DNA from 3 places in the Enterobacter sp. 6722112 genome. Region 2 is predicted to be linked to each of the others. Evidence: predicted binding sites of a transcription regulator. Region 2 holds the regulator's gene; each other region holds the start of a gene.
What was found. Region 2 encodes PurR, which represses purine synthesis genes. Its sites were predicted from a motif close to CANGCAAACGTTTGCNTG; they were not measured.
Positions count from the first base shown of each region.

Region 1 (4,284 bases), 1.2 Mb from region 2:
AACGTCTTTCGTTACGTAGATCCCATTGAATACCGAGCATTCGAACTGCTGAATATCCGGGTTCTCGGCGCGCACCGCGTCGATCAGATCGTTCAGATCCTGGAAAATCAGGCCGTCGGCACCGATGATCTGCCGAATTTCGTCTACTTCACGACCGTGAGCAATCAGCTCGTTAGCGGTTGGCATATCAATGCCATACACGTTCGGGAAGCGAATTTCCGGCGCTGCGGAGGCGAGATACACTTTCTTCGCCCCGGCCTCACGCGCCATCTCGATGATCTGCTCAGACGTCGTGCCGCGCACAATGGAATCGTCCACCAGCAGCACGTTCTTGTCGCGGAACTCGGCACGGTTAGCGTTCAGCTTACGACGTACGGACTTACGACGCAGCTGCTGGCCCGGCATGATAAAGGTGCGGCCCACGTAGCGGTTTTTTACGAAGCCCTGACGGTACGGCTTGTCCAGAATACGGGCAATTTCCAGCGCGATATCACAGGAGGTTTCAGGGATTGGGATCACGACATCAATGTCGAGATCGTCCCACTCGCGGGCAATCTTCTCGCCCAGCTTCGTCCCCATGTTGACGCGCGCGCTGTAAACGGAAATCTTGTCGATGAACGAGTCCGGACGCGCGAAGTAAACGTATTCGAACAGGCACGGGTTGCTCACCGGGTTGTCGGCGCACTGACGGGTAAACAGCTGGCCCTTCTCAGTGATGTAGACCGCTTCGCCTGGCGCGACATCACGCAGGAATTCGAAGCCCAGAGTGTCCAGCGCCACGCTTTCGGAGGCAACCATGTACTCGGAACGGCCATCGCCGAGGTCACGTTTGCCGAGCACCAGCGGGCGAATGCCATTTGGATCGCGGAAGGCCACCATGCCATGACCGATGATCATCGCCACGCAAGCGTACGCGCCACGGATCAGGCGGTTAGTCGCGGCAACGGCGGCAAAAATGTTGTCTGCTTCCAGCGGATAATGGCGGAAGTTATCCAGTTCGCTGGCAAAGATATTGAGCAGGATTTCAGAATCAGAGGTGGTGTTAATGTGGCGACGTTTCTCTTCGAACAGCTTTTTACGCAGCTCGTGGGCGTTGGTCAGATTGCCATTGTGGGCAAGCGTGATGCCATACGGGGAGTTAACGTAAAAAGGCTGAGCCTCAGAGGCGCTGGAACTGCCAGCAGTAGGATAACGAACGTGACCGATCCCCATATTACCTTGCAGACGCTGCATATGGCGGGCTTCAAACACATCGTTTACCAGGCCATTCGCCTTGCGTAAACGGAAGCAGTTGTTTGCATCAATGGTGATGATACCCGCAGCATCCTGCCCACGGTGCTGAAGCACCGTTAACGCGTCATAAATCGACTGGTTTACCGGCATGAAACCGGCGATACCGACAATACCGCACATTCGTCTTTTCCTCGTTAAGCCACATCTCAGGGTTTATGCCCTGGGCAAGAAACTCGACGAGCTTTGCAGATAGTCAAAGAACCATCTGATAATGAAGCTGAACTCCGGAATGAGCTGCGATTTTTGCCAGTCTTCACTTTTGGAGAACCCGGTAAAGGTATCCAGGAAGAACAGGATCGCGGCCACAATGAGCACGCCTCGCAACGCGCCGAAACAGATGCCGAGTACCCTGTCCGTTCCTGACAGACCGGTTTTCTCGACCAGCTGACCTATCACGTAATTGACGATAGCGCCGACAATCAGCGTCGCGATAAACAGCACCGCGATGGCGATTCCGTTTCGGACCAGTTCATCTTCAAAGCCCGTGAACCAGACAGACAGGTAAGTGTAGTAATGACTGGCAACAAAGAAAGCACAACCCCAGGTTACCAGCGATAACGCTTCACGAACAAAGCCACGGATCAGGCTAACCAGACAGGAAAAACCAATCACCGCAATGATGGCGTAATCAATCCAGACCATATGTGTCCCACGATTAAACGCCCTGTCATCCAGTTCGGGGCGAATTCTAACAGAAAAAGAAAACGTTTGCGTAGGGATTTCCTTCCCACGCGTAAATAAAAAAGGCGCTGAAAAAATGCTCAACGCCACCGCACCGTTGACGTTTCTGTGAACGTCTGCCTCCCCCTCACCCCGGCCCTCTCCCTCAAGGGAGAGGGTTAGGGTGAGGGGGTAATTTCTATCAGTTTGCGCTGTAGTTCATCACCACACCGCTCAGGCCGGAGATTTGCTTCAGCTCGCCAAGCGAACCTTTGAGCTTATCTTTAGACGCATCCGGCCCCACGAGGATACGGGTAATTTTACCCTGTACCGGCGTGGTGGGTGAAGTATAAACACGGTATCCCGCGCCGCGCAGTTTACTCACGATCTCATTGACCTTATCTGCATTTTTCAACGCACCGAGCTGAACGACATAGGCTTTACCCGTAGGGGCGGCCTCCTGCTGGGTCTGTTTGGCCGGTGGCGGCGTTTCCGTTGCCGCAGCCAGCTGCTCGTCGGCTTTGTCACGCTGCGGTTTAGGCTGCGTTTTCTCTACCGGCTTCGGTTTTTCAACCGGTTTGGGTTGCTCTACCGGTACAGGATCGATTTCAACGTTGTTATTCGCGGCCAGACGCGACGGATCAAGAGACGGCGCGGCTGCATCACCTGCGCGCACCTCTTCCGCTGCACCTTCTGGCGGCTGGGCAGGCAGCGCCTGCGTTGCCGCTGGCAGCATATCGGGCTCGTCGCGATCGCCCGGTTTGGGTACCAGCGGAATGGCCGCAAATTCATCCTGGTAATGCTTTTTTTGCCCGTCGAGCAGTCCCGGGAGAATAATCACCCCGAGCGCGACCAGCACAATGGTTCCTGTTAAACGGTTCTGAAACTTACTCGCCACCGGTTCTCCCCGCGTCCATCACTTCCATGACATGTGCCACCGTGTGGAATGACCCACACACCAGCACGGTATCTTCTGGTTTAGCCTCCGCCATCGCGGCACGCCAGGCCGAAACCACACTGCTGTAGATTTCGCCTTTACCGAGATGTTCCATCAACTGCTCAGCAGTCGCGCCGCGCGGCCCTTCCAGAGGAGCACAATACCAGCTATCGACCACACTCTCCATGCAGGCCAGCGTGCCGCCGATATCTTTATCATGAAGCATACCGATAACCGCCAGCACGCGCCCGGTTTTTGGTAACGATTTGAGACGTCCTGCGAGGTACGCCGCCGCATGCGGGTTATGTGCAACATCCAGAATCAGACGCGGTGACTCACTCACAATCTGAAAACGTCCCGGTAACAGTGCGTTCTGAATGCCGTCGCGGATCGCCTGCTCACTTACCGCTAATCCGCTGGCGCGCAGGGCTGCCAGCGCAGTCGCCGCGTTAGGCTGTGGCACCTGCGGCAGGGGCAGATTCTCCAGCACGCCCTGCGCATCGCTGAAGCGCCAGCCTTTGTCCTGCACCTCATACTGCCAGTCCACGCCGCGACGCAGCAGACGAGCGCCCTTCTCTTTCGCTACCTCAGCAATGGTATGCGGCATGTCCGGTTCGCCTACCACGGCAGGCTTATTGGCCCGGAAAATACCGGCCTTCTCACGGCCAATGCTCTCGCGGTCCGGGCCCAGCCAGTCGGTGTGATCCAGCGCGATGCTGGTGACGACGGCGACATCCGCATCCACCATATTGGTGGCATCCAGACGCCCGCCCAATCCCACTTCCAGGATCACCACGTCCAGCTGCGCCTGCTTAAACAGCCACAGCGCCGACAGGGTGCCGTATTCGAAATAGGTTAATGAGGTTTCGCCGCGCGCAGCTTCGATAGCGGCAAACGACGCCGTATGGGCGGATTCCGCCAGCTCGGTGTTTTGCACGCGCACGCGCTCGGTATAACGCACCAGATGCGGCGAGCTGTAAACGCCAACCTTGTACCCCGCCGCCATCAGGACAGATTCCAGCGTGCGGCAGGTGGTGCCTTTACCGTTAGTGCCGGCCACGGTAAATACGAAAGGCGCGGGTTTCAACACGTCAAGACGCGCGGCAACCTGGCTTACGCGCTCAAGGCCCATGTCGATAGTTTTACTGTGCAGGTTTTCCAGATAAGAAAGCCACGCGGCCAGGGGCGACGTGGCTTGAGGAATGCTTTTATTTTCCATGATGCCCGGTTGTCATTAACGGTTTAGAAAGCAAAAGGGCAGCGCCATTCGGCCCTGCCCTTTTCAGTTATCAGGCCTCGGGTTCCTGATCCGGTACCACCACGCCTTCGCGCGGCTCGTCCGGGTTCGGCGCCGGCAGATTCATCAGCTTCGCCAGGACGCTTGCCAGTTTCAG
Region 1 covers NZ_JBZWGR010000007.1:2,915,141-2,919,424, forward strand. The annotation lists gene purF (amidophosphoribosyltransferase) at 1-1,413, opposite strand, end outside; gene cvpA (colicin V production protein) at 1,447-1,935, opposite strand; gene dedD (cell division protein DedD) at 2,156-2,851, opposite strand; gene folC (bifunctional tetrahydrofolate synthase/dihydrofolate synthase) at 2,841-4,109, opposite strand; gene accD (acetyl-CoA carboxylase, carboxyltransferase subunit beta) at 4,180-4,284, opposite strand, start outside.
Region 1: a site for PurR is predicted at 1,991-2,008, ahead of cvpA (colicin V production protein). Genes of this name have one in related genera too.

Region 2 (4,284 bases):
AGCATCGCGGTAACAAAGAGTGGCGTTGCGTGGGTAATGTCGTGCAGCACCGGGGAGATATAGGTGTAGAGCGTAAACATCGCCCCGGCCCCCAGTACCGTGGTAAGCAGCGCGGACAACACCTGAGGACGCATCAGCACCGCCAGCTCTTTACGTACTTCCGGACGTTCTCCCGCACTTCCTTTCGGCAGTGAGAAGAACAGCGCAACCATCGCGACCACGCCCAGTCCGGCGGTTGCGAGGAAAGACATACGCCAGCCGATGGCTTCTCCCAGCCAGGTGGCAGCGGGAACGCCGCCGATATTAGCGATGGTGAGGCCCATGAACATAGTGGCTACCGCGCTGGCCTGCTTATGTTTTGGCACCACGCTGGCGGCAACAACCGAGCCCAGTCCGAAGAAGGCGCCATGGTTGAGGCTGGTCAGAATGCGCGAAAGCATCAGAGTGGTGTAATCGGGCGAAATTGCGGAAAGCACATTTCCGAGAGTGAAAATCGCCATCAGGAAAATCAGCGCATTGCGGCGAGCGCGGTGGGAAAGCAGCAGCGTCATCAGCGGCGCGCCCACCATCACGCCAATCGCGTAGGCGCTAATTAACATACCGGCCGCAGGAATTGAGACGTCCACACCCCGGGCGATAACAGGCAATAACCCCATAGGGGAGAATTCAGTGGTGCCAATCCCAAAGGCGCCAATCGCCAGGGCCAGCAGGGGAAAATTGATTTTCATGAAGAGACTCCGGATACCGTGCCATAACCCGGCACAGAACTAAGAAGTCAAAAGCATGACATCAATCACAAAAAATGAGAAGTTAACATTTTGGCAAAAGATTTTTGCCGGAGAGGTAACAATAGCGGCAAGAGAGGGAGAAGGTTCTCCCCCCTCCTGAATCAGTGCAGCGCAGCGGTTAAACCACCCGCAACAATCAGGGCAAGAACAACAATGGTGGTAAACAGCGAAAACTTCAGATCGGTACTCATCAATTTTTCTCCTTTTATTCACCCTACGAAAAGTGAGCTTGCTCATTTTTACACAGTTCAGGTCAAAAATCTTCCAGGATTTAAGCGGATATCCACTTTACCTCTTCCCCTTTTCATCAAGATAGGACAAAATTCCACGCTAAATTTATTAGCGTACCGGCCACTGACCCCCTCCTGACGTCCTGTGTCGTTTTCCCGGCGTGTCGCAACTCATGTTTGCGTGATAAGGGTGAGAGAAGGCAAACGTTTACCTTCAATTTTTTCAGGAGCTTAGGATATGGTCTGGAGTGACATTTAATGGCAACAATTAAAGACGTAGCAAAACGCGCAAACGTTTCCACTACAACCGTATCACATGTTATTAACAAAACGCGTTTCGTCGCTGAAGAGACGCGTAATGCCGTCTGGGCGGCAATCAAAGAACTGCACTACTCGCCAAGTGCCGTCGCCCGCAGCCTGAAGGTTAATCACACCAAATCGATTGGCCTGCTGGCCACCAGCAGTGAAGCGGCCTACTTTGCTGAAATCATCGAAGCCGTTGAAAAAAACTGCTTCCAGAAAGGCTATACCCTGATTCTGGGCAACGCGTGGAACAACATTGAAAAACAGCGCGCTTACCTGTCAATGATGGCGCAAAAGCGCGTCGACGGCCTGCTGGTTATGTGTTCTGAATACCCTGAGTCGGTCCTTTCCATGCTGGAAGAGTATCGCCACATTCCGATGGTGGTCATGGACTGGGGCGAAGCGCGCGCAGACTTCACCGACTCTGTTATTGATAACGCCTTTGAAGGCGGCTACATGGCGGGGCGTTATCTGGTAGAACGCGGTCATCGTGAAATTGGCGTGATCCCGGGACCGCTGGAGCGTAACACCGGGGCTGGCCGTCTGGCCGGTTTCATGAAAGCGATGGAAGAGGCGCTGATCACCGTGCCGGAAAACTGGATTGTTCAGGGCGACTTCGAGCCGGAGTCGGGCTATCGCGCCATGCAGCAGATCGTTTCCCAGCCGCATCGCCCTACCGCGGTGTTCTGCGGCGGCGACATCATGGCGATGGGCGCGCTCTGCGCGGCGGATGAACTCGGCCTGCGCGTCCCGCAGGATATCTCGGTGATCGGCTATGACAACGTGCGCAACGCCCGCTTCTTTACCCCGGCGCTGACCACCATTCACCAGCCGAAAGATTCGCTGGGTGAAACGGCCTTCAACATGCTGCTGGACAGGATCGTCAACAAGCGTGAACAGTCCCAGTCCATTGAAGTTCACCCGCGCCTGATTGAACGCCGTTCCGTTGCGGACGGTCCGTTCCGCGACTACCGTCGTTAATCTCATTACGGGGCCAGCTATGCTGGTTCCCGCAACCACTCCCGGTTCAGCGTTTCGCTGTCGCCCAGATAATCCAGCAGCCAGGCCATGGCGGGCGAGACGTCGTTTTGCTGCCACGTCAGACAGCACGCGGCATCCGGGAAGGGGTTTTCCAGCGTCAAGGCCACCCACTCTCCCGCGTCGATGCGCGGGCGCGCAAAATGCACCGGCACCATGCCAACGCACAGCCCCGCGCTCAGACAGGTGGCTGACGACTCCCAGTCCGGTGCGACCACGCGGCGCTGATTATCCAGCAGCCAGGTAATGCGCTTGGGCAGCGAGCGGGAGGTATCTTCCAGCACCAGCGAGGGCCAGTTGCGTAAGGTGTCATCGCTCAGCGGACCTTCCAGCGCCGCCAGCGGGTGATCGCGCGCGACCACGCAGGTCCAGCTCAGCATGCCCATGTCGCGAAACGCGTAGCGCCCCCCAACCGGGATCGCCTGGGTTGCACCAATCGCCATCTCCGCCCTGCCGTCCGCCAGCGCATCCCAGACGCCGTTGAACACTTCCTGCGAAACACGCAGTTCGACGTCGGAAAAATGACGATAGAAATCGACGATCATCTGCCGGGTCCGCTCCGGCTTAACGATGTTATCCACCGCGATAGCGAGATGCCCGCGCCAGCCGTTGGCGATCTGCTGGCACTGCTCACGGGTGATCTGCATTTTTTTGATAACAGACCGCCCTTCCTTCAAAAACCACGCTCCGGCAGGCGTGAGCTCCACGTCGCGATGGCGCCGCTCGAACAGCGGGACCGCCAGCCACGCTTCCAGCTGGCGCACCGTATAGCTGATAGCCGAGGGAACGCGATGCAGCTCCTGGGCGGCACCGGTAAAGCTGCCGTTACGCGCCACGGCATCAACCACTTCAAGGGAATAATCTGACCACATCTTTAGCCTGCAAATTTTTTGAACGCACCCGCCAAATATTAGCGTTTCACAAGCCGCTTTGCACTCCCTACACTCTGCGCCAACGTACACCTGCCTCCTCAGGAGAAAAAAGTGCAACCCAGGAAAGGATTTTTAGTCTGGCTCGGCGGCTTAAGCGTGCTGGGCTTTTTGGCGACCGATATGTATCTGCCCGCGTTCGCCGCGATGCAGGAAGATTTGCAAACCCCTGCCGCCGCCATCAGCGCCAGTTTAAGTTTGTTCCTCGCCGGCTTTGCTTTTGCGCAATTGCTGTGGGGGCCGCTCTCGGATCGTTTTGGCCGTAAGCCCGTCCTGTTGTTGGGGCTGGCGATTTTTGCCGTAGGCTGTCTGGGCATGCTGTGGGTCCGCGATGCCGCCTGGTTGCTGGCGCTGCGCTTTATTCAGGCGGTCGGTGTCTGCGCCGCAGCGGTGACCTGGCAGGCGCTGGTGACCGATTACTACCCCGCCTCGCGCACTAACCGCATATTCGCCACTATAATGCCGCTGGTCGGCCTGTCGCCGGCGCTTGCCCCGTTACTGGGCAGCTGGATCCTCGCGCATTTCGACTGGCAGGCTATTTTCGCCACGCTCTTTGCTATTACGCTGGTCCTGATGCTGCCTGCTTTCGGGCTTAAACCTGCGCATAAAAAAGAGACGCATCCGGACGCAAAGCCCATCACCTTTACCTCTTTACTGCGGTCGAAAGCCTATCGCGGTAACGTGCTGATTTATGCTGCCTGCTCTGCCAGCTTCTTTGCCTGGCTAACCGGTTCGCCGTTCATTCTGCATGACATGGGCTACAGCCCGGCGGCTATCGGCCTGAGTTATGTACCACAGACCATCGCCTTCCTGGTGGGTGGCTATGGCTGTCGCGCCGCGCTGCAAAAATGGGAAGGCCAACAGATGCTGCCCTGGCTGCTGGTGCTGTATGCGCTAAGCGTGATTGCGACCTGGGCTGTCGGCTTTATTCCCGGCGCCGGGCTTGCAGAAATTTTGATTCCGTTCTGCGTCATGGCGATCGCTAACGGGGCTATC
Region 2 covers NZ_JBZWGR010000007.1:1,715,970-1,720,253, reverse strand. The annotation lists gene AC4OVU_RS09780 (MFS transporter) at 1-728, opposite strand, end outside; gene cydH (cytochrome bd-I oxidase subunit CydH) at 890-979, opposite strand; gene purR (HTH-type transcriptional repressor PurR) at 1,277-2,302, shown strand; gene punR (DNA-binding transcriptional activator PunR) at 2,320-3,231, opposite strand; gene punC (purine nucleoside transporter PunC) at 3,343-4,284, shown strand, end outside.

Region 3 (4,284 bases), 2.8 Mb from region 2:
GTTTAAACCCACCGGCGCCCAGGCGCGGGTGACTGCCGAGATCGAACGCGATATGGCGCTGGATGTGCCGATGATGCGCCTGGTGCAGGGCGACGTGGGTTCCGGGAAAACGCTGGTCGCCGCGCTGGCCGCTTTGCGCGCCATCGCCCACGGTAAGCAGGTGGCGCTGATGGCGCCGACGGAACTGCTGGCCGAGCAGCACGCCAACAATTTCCGTAATTGGTTCGCCCCGCTGGGAATTGAAGTGGGCTGGCTGGCTGGGAAGCAGAAGGGCAAAGCGCGCCTTGCGCAGCAGGAAGCCATTGCCAGCGGGCAGGTGCAGATGATTGTCGGCACGCACGCCATTTTCCAGGAACAGGTGCAGTTTAACGGCCTGGCGCTGGTCATTATCGACGAACAGCACCGCTTTGGTGTTCATCAGCGTCTGGCGCTGTGGGAGAAAGGTCTGCAACAGGGCTTCCACCCGCATCAGCTGATCATGACCGCCACGCCGATTCCGCGCACCCTGGCGATGACGGCCTATGCCGATCTGGATACCTCCACCATCGACGAACTCCCCCCGGGCCGTACGCCGGTGACGACGGTCGCCATTCCGGACACGCGCCGCAACGACATCATTGACCGCGTGCGCAACGCCTGCACCCACGAAGGACGTCAGGCTTACTGGGTCTGTACCCTGATTGAAGAGTCTGAGCTGCTGGAAGCGCAGGCTGCCGAAGCCACGTGGGAAGAGTTAAAGCTCGCCCTGCCGGAGCTGAACGTCGGTCTGGTTCACGGGCGCATGAAGCCTGCCGAGAAGCAGGCGGTGATGCAGTCGTTCAAACAGGGCGAGCTGCATTTGCTGGTCGCGACCACGGTCATCGAAGTGGGCGTGGACGTGCCGAACTCCAGCCTGATGATTATTGAGAACCCGGAGCGCCTGGGCCTGGCGCAGCTCCACCAGCTACGAGGCCGCGTGGGCCGTGGCGCGATCGCCTCTCACTGCGTGCTGCTCTACAAAGCCCCTCTGTCGAAAACCGCGCAGATGCGTTTGCAGGTATTACGCGACAGCAATGACGGCTTCGTCATTGCGCAAAAAGATCTGGAGATCCGCGGCCCGGGCGAACTGCTGGGCACGCGTCAGACGGGTAACGCCGAGTTTAAAGTAGCGGATTTATTGCGCGATCAGGCCATGATCCCCGAAGTACAACGCCTTGCGCGTCATATTCATGAACGCTACCCCGAACAGGCGGCAGCGTTAATTGAACGCTGGATGCCGGAAACCGAGCGGTATTCCAACGCCTGACGATCAGCCAAACATCGGCAGCATCAGGTAGAGCTTAATGACCAGCGCGTTGACGATATCAATGAAGAATGCGCCCACCATCGGCACCACCAGAAACGCCATGTGCGACGGGCCGAACCGTTCGGTGATCGCCTGCATATTCGCGATGGCCGTTGGCGTCGCTCCCAGACCAAATCCACAGTGACCCGCAGCCAGTACCGCCGCATCATAGTTTTTGCCCATCATGCGCCAGGTAACAAAGATGGCATACAGCGCCATGAACACGGCCTGCACCGCCAGGATCGCCACCATCGGCAGCGCCAGCGAGGCCATTTCCCACAGCTTGAGGCTCATCAGCGCCATCGCCAGGAACAGCGACAGGCTGACGTTCCCCAGCACGGACACTGCGCGCTCAAAGACGCGGTAGAAGCCCATCTGCGCCAGACCGTTGCTCAGGATCACCCCGATAAACAGCACGCAGACAAAGGTTGGCAGTTCGAAAGCCGTTCCCGCCAGCCATTGCGCAACGATTTTGCCCACGGTAAGGCAGATGGCAATCATGGCGATGGTTTCAATCATCACCAGCGAGGTGATGCTGCGGCCAACGTCCGGTTTTTCAAATGCGGTCGGCACCATTTCATCGTCTGGCCTGCCTTCCGGCGTGGTGGAGTGTTTCACCAGATAGCGCGCCACCGGGCCGCCAATCAGCCCGCCAAGCACCAGGCCAAAGGTCGCGCAGGCCATTGCCACTTCCGTTGCGTTTTCAAAGCCATAGCGTTCGATGAACAGCTTGCTCCACGCCGCGCCCGTTCCGTGGCCACCTGACAGGGTAATCGACCCCGCCAGCAGACCCATCAGCGGATCCAGCCCCAGCAGCGACGCCATACCGATGCCGATGGCGTTTTGCATCAGCAGCAGGCCCACCACAACAATCAGAAACACGCCCAGCACCTTGCCGCCCGAACGCAGGCTTGCGAGGTTAGCGTTCAGGCCGATAGTAGCAAAGAAGGCCAGCATCAACGGATCTTTCAGGGACATATCAAAATCTATTTCCCAGCCCATGCTTTTTTTCAGTACCAGCAGGGCCAGCGCCACCAGCAATCCACCGGCGACAGGTTCAGGAATGGTGTACTTTTTCAGAAAGGAAACACTGTGTACCAGCTTGCGACCAAGCAGAAGAACCAGCGTTGCGGCAACAAGGGTCGACAACGTATCGAGATGAATCATAAAAGGCTCCTGTTATGCGCGTGTTCCATACACACGCGGCGTTATCCTGGGCCGGGTGATGCTCGTCATGAGCCGCCGGCGCGAAAAGTGTAATTTTTTTTTCCTGTTCGTTGTAGAAAACCTGCTCACACCGGCAGATTTTCTCTCTTTTTTTTGCTGGCAATCGTTTGCTTTTACCAGGTGGTCAGCTAGAATGCCCGCTTTTCCACCGTGGGATTGCCGCCGATGTCTGTTAACACTCTGGAGTCTGCTGATGCGCAACCGATTGCGCAGAAGCAAAACAGCGAACTGATTTACCGCCTTGAAGATCGTCCCCCGCTGCCTCAAACCCTGTTTGCCGCCTGCCAGCACCTGCTGGCGATGTTCGTTGCGGTCATCACGCCGGCTCTGCTGATTTGCCAGGCGCTGGGGTTACCGGCGCAGGATACGCAACACATCATCAGTATGTCTCTGTTCGCTTCCGGCGTGGCCTCCATCATTCAAATTAAAGCCTGGGGTCCGGTGGGCTCGGGTTTGCTGTCGATTCAGGGCACCAGCTTTAACTTTGTGGCGCCGCTGATCATGGGCGGTACGGCACTGAAAACCGGCGGCGCAGATGTCCCGACGATGATGGCGGCGCTTTTCGGCACCCTGATGCTGGCAAGCTGCACAGAGATGATCATTTCCCGCGTTCTGCACCTGGCGCGCCGGGTGATCACCCCGCTGGTCTCCGGCGTGGTGGTGATGATTATCGGCCTGTCACTGATCCAGGTGGGTCTGACCTCCATCGGGGGCGGCTACGCGGCAATGAGCGACCATACCTTCGGCGCGCCGAAAAACCTGCTGCTGGCAGGCGTGGTGCTGGCGATCATTATTCTGCTTAACCGCCAGCGTAACCCGTACCTGCGCGTGGCATCGCTGGTGATCGCCATGGCGGCCGGTTACCTGCTGGCGTGGGCGCTGGGCATGCTGCCGGAAAACACCACCCCAACCAACAGCGCGTTGATTACCGTGCCAACGCCGCTCTACTACGGCCTGGGCATTGACTGGAGTCTGCTCCTGCCGCTGATGCTGGTCTTTATGATCACTTCGCTGGAAACCATTGGCGATATCACCGCCACCTCCGACGTGTCCGAGCAGCCGGTCTCCGGCCCGCTGTACATGAAACGTCTGAAAGGCGGCGTGCTGGCGAACGGACTGAACTCGTTTGTCTCGGCGGTGTTCAACACCTTCCCGAACTCCTGCTTTGGCCAGAACAACGGCGTGATCCAGCTGACCGGCGTGGCCAGCCGCTACGTGGGCTTCGTGGTAGCGCTGATGCTGGTGGTCCTCGGCCTGTTCCCGGCGGTGAGCGGGTTTGTGCAGCACATCCCTGAGCCGGTGCTGGGCGGCGCGACGCTGGTCATGTTCGGTACCATCGCGGCCTCTGGCGTGCGTATCGTCTCCCGCGAGCCGCTGAACCGCCGCGCAATCATGATTATTGCGCTGTCTCTCGCCGTAGGGCTTGGCGTCTCCCAGCAGCCGATGATTTTGCAGTTTGCCCCGGACTGGGTGAAAAACCTGCTCTCTTCCGGCATCGCCGCGGGCGGTATTACCGCTATTGTGCTGAATCTCATTTTCCCGCCTGAAAAGAACTGATCCCCACACGGCAGGCTGTCAATGCCTGCCGTGACATCTCTTTACACCATTCCCGCCTTGAGCATTGCGCATAAATCGTGCATAACACCCTTATGTGCGTTTCGCGGGAAGGAAGACCATGAAATTTATTGGAAAGCTGCTTATCTATCTTCTGGTAGCCCTGCTCATTGTAGTGC
Region 3 covers NZ_JBZWGR010000007.1:4,501,034-4,505,317, reverse strand. The annotation lists gene recG (ATP-dependent DNA helicase RecG) at 1-1,285, shown strand, start outside; gene gltS (sodium/glutamate symporter) at 1,289-2,491, opposite strand; gene xanP (xanthine/proton symporter XanP) at 2,717-4,108, shown strand; gene AC4OVU_RS23010 (AsmA family protein) at 4,227-4,284, shown strand, end outside.
Region 3: a site for PurR is predicted at 2,648-2,665, ahead of gltS (sodium/glutamate symporter). Genes of this name have one in related genera too.